DNA from 2 places in the Anoxybacillus suryakundensis genome. Region 1 is predicted to be linked to the other one. Evidence: riboswitches for the same ligand, from Rfam matches in the RefSeq annotation. Region 1 holds a riboswitch; the other holds the start of a gene.

Region 1 (4,318 bases):
TCCTTTCATCATTATATTTATATATTATAACAAATTTTCGGAAAATACTGTTACATTTCAATAACTTTTTTTAATCCGATTGGTAAATCTGGCTGCCAGTATGTCCATGAATGATCGCCGTCAAACTCGTGATAATGGTAGCGAACTTGTTTTGTTTGAAGGACGTGAGATAGCGCACGATTTGGTTCAATAAAGTTACGGACAGCTCCGTCTGTCGTTTTCACTTCTGTCTCATGTATGCCGATCGAATGATACAGCGCAAGCAAATGCCAATCGGTAAAAGATTGGACATGCGCCATGACCTCGTCGTTGACGTATGGCGACTGCATGACGACTTTTCCGAACGTATGCGGATATGTCATCGCAGTAAGTAGCGAAACGGTTCCGGCAAGCGAATCGCCGACGAGTATGCGGCTTGAGCCCATGTGATAAGTTGAAAACTGTTCGTCGACAAGTGGCACAAGCTCGTTGGCGAGAAAGCGCATGTACGCTTCTCGTTTTTTTCCGTTCGGGTGGTATTTTTCATAGCGATCGAATACATCGCGATACGGCACGCCGATGACGACAGCGCGCACACGAAGCTCGTCGATGACGCGTCCGATTTTGCCAAACATAAAATAATCTTGTCCGTCTTGTGCAATGATGACGAGGTGTTTATAAAGCGGTGTGACAGGTTTTGAACAATACACACGCAATGATAGTTCCTCGTCTAAATGTTGGCTGTGAAGTTTTAACTCTTGCATGTTCTCCCATCCTTATATATGTCTTTTTCGAGGCGAAGGACTATCGTTGTGATGCCCTCCGCTTTCGACGTTGTTCTTTCTTATCGTACCACATTTCTGCATTTTTTGTCGTTGCGTGATATAATGGGAGAACGAGAGGGGGAATAACACATGAAGCGTATATCAAGCAAAGAAATATATGAAAGAACGTTGCAGCTATTGACGGAACGTGGTGTGACGATTCCAGCGATCGCTGAGATTGTATATGAAATGCAAAGTCCGTACAATCCAGATTTAACGATGGCAGAATGTATAGAAAGTGTCGAAAAAGTGCTTCAAAAGCGCGAAGTACAACATGCGATTTTAGTTGGCATTGAACTTGATAAACTAGCAGAGCAAAACATGCTTTCCGAACCGCTTCAAACGATTGTTGAAACAGACGAAGGACTGTTTGGCGTCGATGAAACGTTAGCGTTAGGGGCAGTGCTCGGATACGGAAGCATTGCGGTGACAACGTTTGGCCATCTCGATAAAAATAAAGTCGGAATCATTAAACAGCTCGATACAAAGCGCGGCAAAGGTGTGCACACGTTTTTAGACGACTTAGTCGCAAGCGTTGCTGCAAGCGCCTCCGGTCGCCTTGCCCACAACTTGCGCGATGAAGAAGAAGCTGCGTTGAATGCGTAAAAAGGAGACCGTAAATCCGGATGGGTTTACGGCTCTTTTACGAAAAAGATGTGAAATATAAACGGCTTGCTTATTATGGGAATGAAGCCCCCAAAAACGCTTTGGGGGCTACGGTGTTTCTTTTTGTTGTTTTAATAAATCGCGAATTTCTGTCAGCAGTTGTTCTTCTTTCGTGAGCGTTTGTGCGGTTTCTTTTGCTTCTTCTTGTTTTTTGACGCGTTCGTATAAGTTGTTCAAAAGTTTGACGAATAGAAAAATGGAAAAGGCGATAATGAAAAAATCTACGACAGTTTGAATAAACGCGCCATATTTTACTTCGGCTTCGCCAACTTTCCATGATAAATTGCTAAAGTTAATGCCCCCTAAAAGCAAACCGACAAGCGGCATAATGATGTCGTTGACGAGAGAAGAGACAATTTTCCCGAACGCTCCGCCGATAATGACCCCGACAGCCAAATCGATGACGTTGCCACGTACCGCAAATTTTTTAAACTCGTGCCACATAACAAACCTCCGTATGTGATGTTTATGTTTTAGTATAACAAAGTCTCCCGATAAGCAAAAATCAATCATTGCTATCTTACAGGAGGAGAGCCCGTTTTTTATCTATTTTGCTTACATATCCAGCAGGTTCCTGATTATACTGAATTAGGAACCTGTATTTTTTTCTCCCACAAACATTTTACTCATACGTTGACGGATCGTTCTGTTTACACATAGGCGCATTTTTTATGGTTCATGCATAACATAGCGATGATCATAAAGAAAGAGGTGGGAACATGTATTATTACTATCCGAATTATGTGTATGTGCCGATGTATCCGTATCCGATGTATCCGCTTCCGCGAGAAAACACGAAAGATTACGGGCCGAACCCGTTTGTTGTCCAAATAGAAGAGGCGACGAAACGAAACAACATGTTTCGTACAACGTTATGGACAGGACCGCATTTACAAGTGACGTTAATGAGCCTTCGTGTCGGGGAAGATATTGGTGTAGAAATTCATCGCGGCGTCGATCAATTTTTACGTATTGAACAAGGCGAAGGCATCGTGCGGATGGGGAAAAGGAAAAATGAATGGACGTTTGAACGACGAGTCAGCGATGGCTTTGCCATTTTTGTGCCTGCCGGAACGTGGCATAATGTCATCAACACCGGAAATATTCCGCTCAAGCTATATTCTATTTATGCGCCGCCACAACATCCTGCTGGAACCGTCCATCCAACAAAAGCCGATGCGCTTGCGGCTGAACAGTAAAAGACTTGGGGGGAGATCCTCAAGTCTTTTAGATGAAGAAGAACGAAAACTGCGAAGCGAGGTGAATGAAATGGAGAAAGTGTTGGAACTCATGATTTCGTATGAACAAAAGGCGTTAGAAAAGGGAAGAGAAGAAGGAATAAAACAAGGAATAAAACAAGGAATAAAACAAGGAATAAAACAAGGTATGAAACATCTTATACAAACGATGGCGCGAAAAGGAATGAGCGTCAAAGATATTGCGAACGTCACAGACCTTACGGAAGAAAAAGTGCGTGAGTTGTTAGAAAAGGAATGAGTCTCCCTCGATGTACAGCAAGCTTGTCATGTTTAGACGATAAAAAACAGTTGCAATTTTTTTGAAAATCATATACATTAGTTAAAAATCAGAAAATTCAATACTTGTGCGTTCTTATCGAGAGAAGGGGAGGGACTGGCCCGGTGAACCTTCAGCAACCAGCCGAAAATGGTCAGGTGCTAAATCCAGCGAATTGGTGTTCAATTCGGAAGATAAGAAGAAGTCGTTGTCTATGGACAAAAAGCCTTCTTCTTAGAAGGCTTTTTATTTTTTCGGAAAGGGAGAGAGGGCATGAGTCATATCGAAACGGTATTAGCGCAAATTGGTAATCGAAGCGAGACGGTGACAGGGACGGTGAATCCACCTGTGTATTTTTCAACGGCATATCGTCATGAAGGGATCGGGCAATCGACAGGGTACGATTACATTCGCACAGGAAATCCGACGAGACGTATTGTCGAAGAAGCGATCGCCGAGCTAGAAGAAGGGGATCAAGGTTTTGCATGTAGCTCAGGGATGGCGGCCATTCAAACGTTGTTTGCGTTGTTTGAAAGCGGTGATCATTTTCTCGTTTCGGCGGATTTATATGGTGGAACGTATCGACTATTTGAAAAAGGGTGGAAGAAATACGGGCTGTCGTTTACATATGCCGATTTTCGCGATCTCGATGCGGTGAAAGGGGATGTGACGGACAAAACGAAAGCCATTTTTTTAGAGACGCCGACAAATCCGCTTATGCAAGAAGCGGACATCGAAGCGGTGGCAACGTTTGCGAAACAACATCATCTTCTTCTCATTGTCGATAATACGTTTTATACGCCTATGTTACAAAAGCCATTAACGAAAGGAGCAGACATCGTCATTCATAGCGCGACGAAATATTTAGGCGGGCATAACGATGTGCTTGCTGGGCTCATTGTCGCAAAAGGAAAAGCGTTGTGCGAGCAATTGGCGATGTATCATAACGCCATCGGTGCGGTGTTGTCGCCGTTTGATTCATGGTTGTTAATTCGCGGCATGAAAACGCTCGCGCTTCGCATGCGCCAACATGAACAAAATGCAAAAGCGATTTATGAATTTTTAGCACAACATGAAGACGTGACCGATGTGCTATATCCGGGCAGGGGAGGCATGTTGTCGTTTCGCGTGCGCGACGAACGGTGGGTGAATACCTTTTTACGAAGCTTAAAGCTTATTACGTTTGCGGAAAGTTTAGGCGGTGTCGAAAGTTTTATTACGTATCCAGCGACGCAAACGCATATGGATATTCCAGAGGACGTTCGTATCGCCAACGGGGTATGTAATCGACTGTTGCGTTTTTCGGTCGGCATTGAACATGTTGACGATTTAAT
Region 2 (4,318 bases), on a different contig from region 1:
ACAAATGTCGATGACGTGCGCCCCATTTTTTACTTGGGCACGGGAAATTTCTGCCGCTTCTTCGTATTTGCCTTCCGCGATGAGCCGCTTAAATTTGCGCGAACCGATGACGTTCGTTCGTTCGCCGACAAAGAGCGGTCGCATCGTTTCGTCATAAATAAGCGCATCGATGCCAGAGACGGCGTGCATCGCAAACTGTTTCGGGATCGCACGCGGTGGAATGTCGCGTACGGCTTCGGCAATCGCTTGAATATGTTGTGGCGTCGTGCCGCAACAGCCGCCGACGATATTTAGCCATCCTTTTTCGGCAAATTGGCGAATTTTTTTTGCGAGCATGTCTGGCGTTTCGTGATAATGTCCTTCTTCGTCAGGAAGACCAGCGTTCGGATAGCAGCTGACGGCGGTGTTCGCTAATGAAGCGAGTGAGCGCAAATGATCGGTCATAAATTCAGGACCTGTGGCGCAGTTTAAACCGACCGCAAATGGTTTCATATGTTGAATGGAAATAAAAAACGATTCGATCGTTTGCCCGGCAAGCGTCGTTCCCATCGGTTCAATCGTTCCAGAAATCATAAGCGGCACTTGCTTGCCAACCGTTTTGAACGCTTCGGTAATGCCGAGAAAAGCAGCTTTCACGTTCAACGTATCTTGGCACGTTTCTAACAACAACAAATCAACGCCGCCAAGCAGTAAGCCACGCGCTTGTTCTTCATAGGAAGAAACGAGTTCCGCAAATGTCGCTCCTCCTGTGACGGAGAGTGTTTTTGTCGTTGGACCTATCGAGCCAGCAACGAAGCGAGGGTGATCGCTTGTTGTATATTTTTCCGCCGCTCGTTTCGCAAGTTTTGCTGCTTCGATATTTAATTCAAGCGCCAAATGGCCGAGGTTGTATTCGTCTAAGACGATGCGTGTTGCTCCGAACGTATTCGTTTCAACGATGTCTGCTCCTGCGGCAAAATAAGCTTCATGAATATGTGAAATGACGTGAGGAGCAGTGAGTGTTAAATATTCGTTACATCCTTCGTACGCTTCACCGCCGAAATCGTCCGCTGTTAAGTTGGCCGCTTGAATCATCGTTCCCATCGCACCGTCAATAATTAAAATTTTTTTCTCAAGCTGTTCAAATAAACTAGCCATAGTAGACCGTCCTTTCTTTTGTGAGCCGCTCTTTTTCATGAATGTAGTGAACGAGTTCGACCGTCATGTCGTAGCGTAAAAACGGCGTAATTAAATAGATGCCGCGGAATAAATCGAATGCTGCATCGATGAGTGATTTGGCGATCGCCAAGCCTTCTCTTGTCGATTGAACAGGATCGTTGGCGCACGCAGCCATGCGGGCACGAATGTCGTCTGACAGCGTAATGCCTGGCACTTCATGATGTAAAAAGTCAGCGTTGCGCGCGCTTGTAATTGGCATGATGCCGATGTAAATCGGCGTTGGTAAATGTTTTGTCGCTTCATATACGTCTTTGATTTGTTTTTCACTATACAGCGGTTGTGTTAAAAAGTAGTGCGCCCCGCATTCAATTTTTTTCTCTAGCCGCTTGACCGCTTTATCTAAGTGGCGCACGTTCGGGTTAAAGGCCGCAGCGATGGAAAAGTTCGTTTTTTGTCCGAGCGGTTTACCTGAGTACGAAAGCCCTTCGTTAAATTGCCGAATTAACGAAATGAGGTCAAACGATGATAAATCATATACGGACGTTGCGCCAGGGAAATCGCCGACTTTGGACGGGTCGCCTGTTAAAGCGAGTACATCGGTCATGCCGAGCGTATGAAGTCCCATTAAATGCGACTGTAAACCGATTAAATTGCGGTCGCGGCACGTAATATGAATAAGTGGGCGCATATTTAGTTGTTGTTTGACGATTGTTCCGACAGCGATGTTGCTAATGCGAGGTGTCGCAAGCGAGTTGTCGGCAAGCGTTAGTGCGTCAATATGTGCGTCTTTTAATGCTTTTGCGCCTTCTAAAAATTTCGTTAAGCCGAGTTTTTTTGGCGGATCGAGCTCGACGATAATCGACCGTCGCGTGCGTGCAAGATCGGCAAGGGAAGGTTGTTTCGTTTGTTCTGCTTCTTGAACGACAATAGTATGCCGTTGTTTCACTTCTTTTTTATATACAGGTGTGCGATCGGGAAGGGCGCGAGCAATCGCGGCAATATGTTTTGGTGTCGTGCCGCAACAGCCGCCAATGAGTCGAACCCCTTGATCACGAAACGCGCGGGCTGTTTCTTCAAAATATTGTTCGCTCGTTTCGTAAATGAATCGTCCGTCGCGATATTGTGGCAAACTCGCATTCGGGTACACCGATAAAAAGGCGCGCGTTGGAATCGGCACTTCTTCGAGCGAACGCAACATATGATATGGACCGAGATGACAGTTTAAGCCGACGACATCGGCGCCAAGTAGTTCTAACTGACGAAGCGCTTCAGCAAGCGGCATGCCGTGCTGCAAGACGCCAATGTCATGAAGCGTGACGTGGGCAATGATCGGCAACGTCGTTTCTTTCCGAGCGATGGAAAGAACGGTTTGTAATTCTTCGAAATCGTAATACGTTTCAAGTAAAAGTCCATCAACATTTTCGCTTAACAACACATACAGCTGTTCACGGAACGTCCGTTTCACTTCTTCAAGCGAAATCGTGCTTTTGTTTGTGCTGCGCAATCCTCCGATCGTACCGAGCACGTAGGCACGTCCTTTTGCTGCTTGTTTTGCAAGTTGGACAGCCGCTTTATTGATTTCTTTTACATCGTCCTGCAAACCGTAGCGAGCAAGTTTTACATAGTTGGCGCCGTACGTGTTCGTTTGGATCACTTCAGCGCCTGCTTCGATATACGCTTCGTGAATATGAACGATTTCTTCCGGCTTCGTTACGTTTAATTCTTCAAAGCAACGGTCGATGCCGTGCGCATATAATAACGTTCCCATCGCTCCGTCGGCGATGACGATGCGTTGTTTTAAATCGTCTAACAGTCCCACGTCCATTCCTCCGTTTCTTTTTCAAACTAAAACGTCTTCTTCATAAGAAGAAGACGTTGTGCGCTCCTTCTTATCTTCCAAGCGAATCGCTTGTCTGGACTTAGCACCTTGACGATCGTCAGGTTGCTGAAGGTTCATCGGGCCAGTCCCTCCCCTTCTCTCGATAAGATGTTGTATGAAGTTACTCATAAATGTAACTGATTTTTTAGAAATATTCAACTATTTTATTTGAAAATAAAAAAGAAGGCGTGTTGCCTTCTTAACGATAGTTGACGAATTGGACGTCGATCGGTAAGTCTGCTTCGCGAATGGCGGCGATGACTTTTTGTAAATCGTCTTTACTTTTGCCGCTGACGCGAATTTGGTCTTCTTGAATTTGACTTTTCACTTTTAAACCTGTATTTTTAATGATTGTGTTAATTTTTTTCGCGTTGTCTTTGTCGATGCCTTGGACGAGTTTGGCACGTTGGCGCACCGTTCCGCCAGAAGCAGGTTCGATTTTTCCGTATTGAATGTTTTCCGTTGGCACACCGCGCTTAATGAGCTTGCCGATGAGCACGTCTTTGAGTTGTTCGAGCTTAAATTCATCGTCAGAAATGAAAATGAGTTCATCTTTTTCAAGCGAAATGTCGCTTTTGCTTCCTTTAAAATCATAGCGGTTTTGAATTTCTTTTAACGCGATGTTGATGGCGTTTGTTACTTCTGACAAATCGACTTTCGACACAATATCAAATGAACTTTCTTTTGACATATATATCACCTCAATATAAATTTGTTGTGTTTCCATTATAGTCGATTGTTGACATATGAACAACTTTACAAAATATTTATATATAAAAAGTAAACAAACTGTCGAATATTGTCGATATAATACATGAAGTGAGATTTGATCGAAAGATAAGGAGATGAGGGAATTTTATGAAAAAAATGATTTCACTCATGATGGCATTCGTTTTGTTACTTGCCGCTGGGTGTTCACAAACGAGCTCCTTTCAGCCGAAAGAGCGTGTGAAAATTGGCATTATGTTATCAGACGTCGGACTTGGCGATCAATCATTTAGCGACTCGGCATTTCAAGGGTTAATGAAAGCGAGAGATGAGCTCGGCATCTTTTTTGACTACCGTGAGTTAAAAGAAACGGGAACGTATGAAAAAGGGCTAACCGAGCTTGTTGAAGCAGGGAACGATCTCGTTATCGGTCTCGGCTTTATGGTGCAACAAGATTTAGAAAAAGTCGCAAAAAAATATCCGAAACAGCAATTTATATTAATTGACGCGGTATCTAACCTCCAAAACATTACGTCCATTACGTTTAAAGAAGATGAAGGGAGCTTTTTAGCA

Evidence for each region. A riboswitch is a leader RNA that binds a small molecule or an ion and turns the genes downstream of it on or off. The one in region 1 is predicted to bind S-adenosylmethionine.
Region 2: another riboswitch for S-adenosylmethionine. It lies ahead of ASC42_RS03190 (bifunctional homocysteine S-methyltransferase/methylenetetrahydrofolate reductase); the one in region 1 lies ahead of ASC42_RS02275 (methionine biosynthesis PLP-dependent protein).

The regions. Positions count from the first base shown of each region.
Region 1 is NZ_LIOK01000002.1:215,257-219,574, reverse strand. Features, by position in the region: gene ASC42_RS02300 (alpha/beta hydrolase) at 51-743, opposite strand; gene ASC42_RS02295 (phosphatidylglycerophosphatase A family protein) at 894-1,409, shown strand; gene mscL (large conductance mechanosensitive channel protein MscL) at 1,518-1,913, opposite strand; gene ASC42_RS02285 (cupin domain-containing protein) at 2,189-2,668, shown strand; gene ASC42_RS02280 (RpnC/YadD family protein) at 2,739-2,966, shown strand; SAM riboswitch class I at 3,078-3,185, shown strand; gene ASC42_RS02275 (methionine biosynthesis PLP-dependent protein) at 3,258-4,318, shown strand, end outside.
Region 2 is NZ_LIOK01000003.1:155,960-160,277, forward strand. Features, by position in the region: gene metH (methionine synthase) at 1-1,137, opposite strand, end outside; gene ASC42_RS03190 (bifunctional homocysteine S-methyltransferase/methylenetetrahydrofolate reductase) at 1,130-2,977, opposite strand; SAM riboswitch class I at 3,045-3,147, opposite strand; gene ASC42_RS03195 (YajQ family cyclic di-GMP-binding protein) at 3,237-3,728, opposite strand; gene ASC42_RS03200 (BMP family lipoprotein) at 3,896-4,318, shown strand, end outside.